Regions from separate parts of the Pseudoalteromonas obscura genome, predicted to be linked through region 2. Evidence: predicted binding sites of a transcription regulator. Region 2 holds the regulator's gene; the other holds the start of a gene.

Region 1 (3,426 bases), on a different contig from region 2:
TTTCAGTGCCTCTTTAATGATTGGGAAATGAGTACAACCTAAGACGAGTCTATCGAGGCAAGGATTTACTTTTAAGCGTTTCAGTTCCTCTTTCAACCGCTCATAGGGTAATTCTCTATGCCAGTAATAAGACTCAGCAATATTGACCAATTCTGTCGAATGGTAAATATCTACTCTACATTCTTGTGCAAAATTTGAAATCAAATTAGCTGTGTATGCATTTTTAGAAGTCGCGGGCGTTGCAAGGAGCCCAATGTGTTTATTGACGCTACTATGAGCTGCAGGCTTAATGGCAGGCACCACACCAACGATTGGGATTTCAGTGTGCTTTCTGGCAGTCTCTAACGCGTAGGTAGAAGCTGTATTACACGCAATAACAATAATATCAACGTTCAGGTCATTTTGGTGTATCCAAAACAACAGTGATTTTAACCTATTGGTAATTGTTTCTTGTGACTGGAGTCCGTAGGGTAAAAGCGCATTATCCATTACATAGCTGTATCGTGCCTCAGGAAGCCTTTGCTGAAGCTCTGATAAAACACTTGTCCCACCAATTCCTGAATCAAAAACTAATATATGCGGCAAACTTCAATCCCCCAAAAAACGAGGACTGAAGTTTGCCATGCTATACACATAAAATAAACTGCGCCGCGCAAGCTATCTAGCTATTTTGCGTTTCAGCTTTATTATTTAACGCTCCAAAATAGGATTGTGCATAATCTAAAAACTGATTGAGCCTTTGCTGCCCTTCATTCATCCAGGCCATAATATCTGGCAATTGTGCTTGTATTCCCAAAGACTCCGCATCGGCGTTAATTCCTTCGAGCCTCTTATCAAGTGGTGCAAACGCCTGCTCCAACTCTTTCATTGGGTTACTTTGTTGATACTGTGCAATAGCCGCTGATGTTTTACTCTGCCTTAAATCCATCGTGAAATTTGATATTTGTTCACTGTTAAGACTTAACCCTTGAGCAAGTTCAAACGCTTCATCATATTCACCCGCAAAAAACGAATCACTGACATCTCGAATATCTTCCATCATCGCATTAATGGCTTCTTGTTCTTTTTCATTAAGCTCACCATTGACACTTATAGAGAAGCTCACTTCTTGAGATTGACTCTCCCCATAGGCAAAACCGACATTGTTTCCATCCCGCTCGTAGCTAGCTGCACGTGACTGGCTATAAGCATCGCTAAATGAAATAACTACTTCATCGCCTTCTGCGGTAGTAAATGCGTACTCAGCTTTATTAGATAAACTCGCAAATTGAGCCGCACTCACTGACAAATGTTGAGGGCTTGGATCAAATAGCTCTTTTTCAAATTCATCCAAGCCTTTAAAGATGCCCTCTTTGGACTTTTCAATTCCCTCTGTGATGTCATCATTCAATAAACCAGATTCGGTTAATTCATCGGTCGCTTCATCAATCCCCATTTGCACCCCTTTGCGGGCTTGCTCAAACATACCTTTTAATGTGTCATCATCTTTGCCATCAGCTTTTGCTTTGTTAATTGCACCTTGCACAAAGCCAAGGACATTTTTGACAATCTCTTCGAAATCAAAGAGCGGTTTTTCTTGCTCTTCTTTTTTTTCAATGCCAAGCGCTTGCGCCAACTTATCATCGAGCACTTTCGCTGCGACCTGAGACTTATTACCTTGATAAACATCGGAGTTTATTGAGATATTAGGAATGGTCGGTTTAGCTTTCGCAGCATTGTGCTGCATCGCTGGGTTTAACAGCTGATTCAACTGTCCGATCTTCATGATTGCTCTCCGCTATACCCTATCAGTTAATTATCGGCCATATACGCCAAAGCTAAAGCTATTTTGTTCAATAAAAGTGCAATTTTAATGGTAAGCACTGGACAAATGTTCCTCGCCACCTAAAATAGCGCCTCCTTGCAATACATAAAGGTAATCTCAGCATGGCCGTGATCAATATTGATACTTCTTTGTATAGCCAACAGCTATCAGAAAAAAAACAGCGCATCAGCACGCAATTTGCACGCTTTAACGCACCTGAATTAGAGGTTTATGACTCTGAAAAAAGTCACTACAGGCAACGCTGTGAATTTCGAGTATGGCACGATGGTGAAGACTTGTATCACATAATGTTTGATCAACAAAGCAAAGAGAAAATACGCGTTGACCAATTTGATCCTGGTGCTCCATTGGTCAATGAGCTTATGCAAGTGATGATGAATAAATTACGTCACAATGAAATTCTGAGACGTAAGCTATTTCAAATCGACTACCTCTCAACACTCAGTGGTGAGATATTAGTTAGTTTGCTTTACCACAAAAAGTTGGATGATGACTGGCAACAAGCGATGACTGCGCTTAGAGCTGAGCTACAAGAAACATATAAAATTGATTTTATTGGCCGCGCGCGAAAGCAAAAAGTCGTTTTTGGTGATGACTTTGTGACTGAAAGGCTCAATGTAGATGGTAAAGAGTATATTTACCAACAGGTAGAAAATAGCTTTACACAGCCTAACGCCAAAGTGAATGAAAAAATGTTGTCATGGGCAAAATCCATCGCGGTCCCACTATCAAATGATTTGCTGGAGCTCTATTGCGGTAATGGTAACTTTTCTATCGCCTTAGCTGAGCACTTCGACCGCGTTCTTGCAACTGAAATATCAAAATCATCAGTCCATTCTGCACAGTACAATATTGCAGCGAACCAAGTCGGTAACCTCGATATTATTCGCATGTCGAGTGAAGAGTTTACTGACGCAATGCAAGGCAAACGCACCTTTTCTCGACTCAACGGAATAGATTTACAATCCTACAACTGTCAGACAATTTTAGTTGATCCACCTCGTGCAGGCATGGATGAACTAACCTGTCGCTTAGTGAGTAACTACGACAATATTATCTACATTTCTTGCAACCCAGATACACTGGAGCGGGACCTCGAGATATTAACTGAGACGCATACTATCTCGCGAATAGCTATATTTGATCAGTTCCCTTATACGCACCATGTCGAATCAGGTGTATTTTTAACTCGTAAGTAAGTCACTTTGCCCTAGAACAAAAAACCCCGCACATGCGGGGTTTTTTGTATGCCAAACGTTTTGTTATTTACTCGCCAAGTAGTTAATTAGTTTAGCGATATCATCCGGGCTTGTAATACCAGAACTTCTACCTAATACCAGTTTATATTTACCATTAACGATAAATGTAGGTACACTTGATAAAGCACCTTTATCTTGAAGTTGTTTTTGCTGTCTCGCCATTTTTGAGGCTTTAGTACGTACAGAAAAACTCTTGTACATCTTGTCAAATTTCGCGCCATCTACACCTTGAGCAACAAACACATCTTTAATGTCTGCAAGCTCATTAAACTTTCCACGCTTAGTATGAATGTGACTAAAAATTGCCGATACAATTTGTTTTTTCTGAGGTAATACCTCTGC
Region 2 (3,426 bases):
CAAACATATCGTTAATTGTATCCAGTGACTGCAAGATCACATCCATTAATTCTGGGTTGACTGAACGTTGACCTTGTCTCAGTACATCGAAAACATTCTCAGCACCATGACAAGCATCAACCAGCTCATTCATGCCTAGAAAGCCAGCACCACCTTTAACTGTGTGGAACCCTCTAAAAATTGCATTTAGTAAATCTTTGTCATCTGGGTTGTTTTCTAATTCAACGAGTTGCTCAGATAACAGTTCGAGTATTTCTCCAGCTTCAACAAGAAAGTCTTGTAAGATATCTTCATCGACTTCAAAGCTCATTATTATACTCTCCTATTAGAAACCCAAACTAGATAACAAATCATCAACTTCATCCTGACCAGACACGACATCGTCTCGTTCTTCAGCGTCAATGATAGGTCCTTCTGGACCTGATAGTTCATCAGTGGTGGTTTCAACTACTTCTTGTGGTTGTTGAGCCGTGCTAAGTTGACCCACTTCTGACGTGCCAAATACAGTTAATAAATGAATTAAACTGTCTTCAACCTCTCTGACAAGTTCAATGACTCGGCGAATAACTTGACCAGTCAAATCTTGATAATCTTGCGCCATCAAGACATTTGTCATCAAGGTTTGTAGCTCATCGGTACGGCCTTGTGAAGATTGCATAAAGTCATTTAAGTCGTGACACAGGGATTTAAACTCCCCTAATTGTATATCACGACTCATTAACCTATCCCAGGTAGGCTTTATTTCAGAAAGCTCATCTGCCAACTGTTGAGCAAGCGGCAAACTCGCTTCCACCGCGTCCATTGTTTTATTAGCCGCGTTTTCTGTCATTTCCATGACATAATTTAAACGTTGTTTTGCATCTGGTAAGGCTTCAGTTGTTAAGTCTGATAAACGCGTATCTAACTCGAAGTTTTTCAACGATTCGTGTAATTGGCGTGTCAATTTTCCGACTTCAGCAAATAATTCAGATTGTTCTTTATTAGTCGCTTCAATTAAAATTTGATCAGCTTTTTCTTGTTCACCATTTTCAAGAAACTCAACAAGTTGCTTTGCTTGCTCTAATGTTATTTGTGGCGCAGAGGATTCTGACATAAGCCTATCCTTACTAGTAACTAGCCTAAGCGTTCAAAGACTTTTTCTAACTTAGTTTTCAATGTTCCAGCTGTAAACGGCTTGACGATATAACCATTTACACCAGCTTGAGCTGCTGCAACAATTTGTTCTTTTTTAGCTTCTGCAGTTACCATCAGCACTGGAATGTGCTTAAGGCTATCATCGGCTCTTATCGCTCTTAGCAGATCGATACCTTGCATGCCTGGCATGTTCCAATCGGTAACAACAAAGTCAAATTCTTGATTTTGCAACATTGGAAGCGCAGTGCTGCCATCATCTGCCTCTTGAACATTTGTAAAGCCTAAGTCTCTCAAAAGGTTTTTGATTATTCTTCTCATTGTAGAGAAATCATCAACCACGAGAATTTTCATGTTCTTATCCAAAACTTCCTCCGGTGAGGTTTGAACCTAAATAAATAATAAAATGTACTCTAATTGATCCAGTCATTTATCTTGGCTCTGAGTTTAATCATTGCCTGACCATGAATCTGACTCACTCGAGACTCGCTCACATCAAGGATCTGGCCAATCTCTTTTAAATTCATTTCATCGTTATAGTACAAAGACAAAACCATCGCATCTCGCTCAGGTAATGTTTTAATTGCTTCTACTAACGATTCATTAAAGCGCTCATTCTTAACGTTATTGAATGGTTTGTCTAGCGCTAAATCACTGCCTGCAGGTGAAATTACATCTTGATCGACACCCAAGTCTTCAATGCCAATAATTTTACTTGCATTTACGTCATGTAAAATATGATGGTACTCATCTAAGGGAATATCAAGTTTTTCAGCGATTTCAGTATCTTTAGGCTCTCGGCCTAAGGCTGTTTCCAGCTCAGAAATAGCCTCTGCCACCATACGGCTATTTTTATGAACTGAGCGTGGTGCCCAGTCTCCACGGCGTATTTCATCTAACATTGCGCCGCGAATGCGAATCCCTGCAAAGGTTTCGAAGCTAGCCCCTTTACTTGCATCAAAATTCTTTGTCGCTTCAATTAAACCAATCATGCCAGATTGAATTAGGTCATCGAGTTGAACGCTCGCGGGTAGTCTCGCGAGCAAATGACAAGCAACTTTTTTGACTAAAGGTGTATGACGCTCAACCACCTTATTCAGATGATCTGCTGTTTGATATCCCGCCATTCGATTGACCGGTGTAGCCATAATTACCCGTTAACTAGTTGCTCAATGAAAAACTCTAAGTGACCTGAAGGCTGGTGAGGTACAGGCCATTTCACTGCTTTACTTGCCAATCCCCTAAATGCAACTGCAGCTGGGGAATTAGGGTAGAGTTCCACGATCGTTTTTTGACGACGCGAAGACTTTCGCATATTTTCGTCGAAAGGTATTGTTGCAACGAGTTCAAGCGCTACATCTAAAAACCTATCCGTTACTTTCGAGAGCTTTGCAAAGAGTTCCTGACCTTCACGAAGGCTTCTCACCATATTCGCGACGATTTTAAATTTGTAAACTCCGTGCTCTCGGCTTAATACTTTTATCAGTGCATAAGCATCTGTGATTGACGTTGGCTCATCACAAACTACAACCATGACGTCTTGAGCTGCTCTTGAAAAACTGAGTACCATATCTGAAATACCAGCAGCCGTATCGACAATCAGAACATCAAAATCGTTACTTAATTCACTGAATGCTCGAATAAGACCGGCATGTTCTGCTGGGCTTAATTCAACCATATTTTGAGAACCTGAAGTAGCAGGTACAATTCTTATACCAGCAGGCCCTTCTACTAAAATCTCATCTAATTCACATTCGCCGGATAGCACATGAGACAGGTTGCGCTCAACACGTAACCCTAGCATTACGTCACAATTTGCTAATCCAAGGTCAGCATCTAAAACTAATACTCTATGGCCTTGTTGTCCTAACGCAATCGCAGTATTCAATGAAACATTGGTCTTACCGACTCCTCCTTTACCACCAGTTACTGCTATTACTTTTACTCCGTGGTTACTTTTTTGATTCATTTTACGCAGGCCACTTGCTTGATCTAAAACTGTATTAATCATACATTCCTACTGTCTGGGACGCCACTGCTTCACGTCGTGAATGTTGTGCTTTTGTTCTTTTTAAATACAATTGCTCAGCCTTTTTAACTAATTTTTGAGCATTTGCTACACGAATGTCTTCTGGCACTCGCTGTCCGTTGGTAAGATACCCTATTGGCAAACGATTTTGAATCGCAATACTAATAATCTCACCTAAACTTAGACATTCATCAAGTTTTGTAAAAATGCAACCGCTTAAATTTACTTTTTTAAAGTGATTGACAGTTTCTTGCAAAACATGCATT

Evidence for each region. Region 2 encodes FliA, which starts transcription of late flagellar genes. Its sites were predicted from a motif close to CTAAAGNTNNNNNNNNNNNNGCCGATA; they were not measured.
Region 1: a site for FliA is predicted at 1,797-1,823, ahead of QNM18_RS18305 (DUF5610 domain-containing protein). Genes of this name have one in related genera too.

Annotation. Positions count from the first base shown of each region.
Region 1 covers NZ_JASJUT010000009.1:1,227-4,652, forward strand. Annotated here, with positions in the region: gene murI (glutamate racemase) at 1-585, opposite strand, end outside; gene QNM18_RS18305 (DUF5610 domain-containing protein) at 662-1,765, opposite strand; gene trmA (tRNA (uridine(54)-C5)-methyltransferase TrmA) at 1,927-3,024, shown strand; gene QNM18_RS18315 (thiol:disulfide interchange protein DsbA/DsbL) at 3,088-3,426, opposite strand, start outside.
Region 2 covers NZ_JASJUT010000018.1:82,628-86,053, reverse strand. Annotated here, with positions in the region: gene QNM18_RS25920 (chemotaxis protein CheA) at 1-310, opposite strand, end outside; gene QNM18_RS25915 (protein phosphatase CheZ) at 326-1,093, opposite strand; gene cheY (chemotaxis response regulator CheY) at 1,114-1,497, opposite strand; gene QNM18_RS25905 (RNA polymerase sigma factor FliA) at 1,545-2,279, opposite strand; gene QNM18_RS25900 (MinD/ParA family ATP-binding protein) at 2,282-3,142, opposite strand; gene flhF (flagellar biosynthesis protein FlhF) at 3,135-3,426, opposite strand, start outside.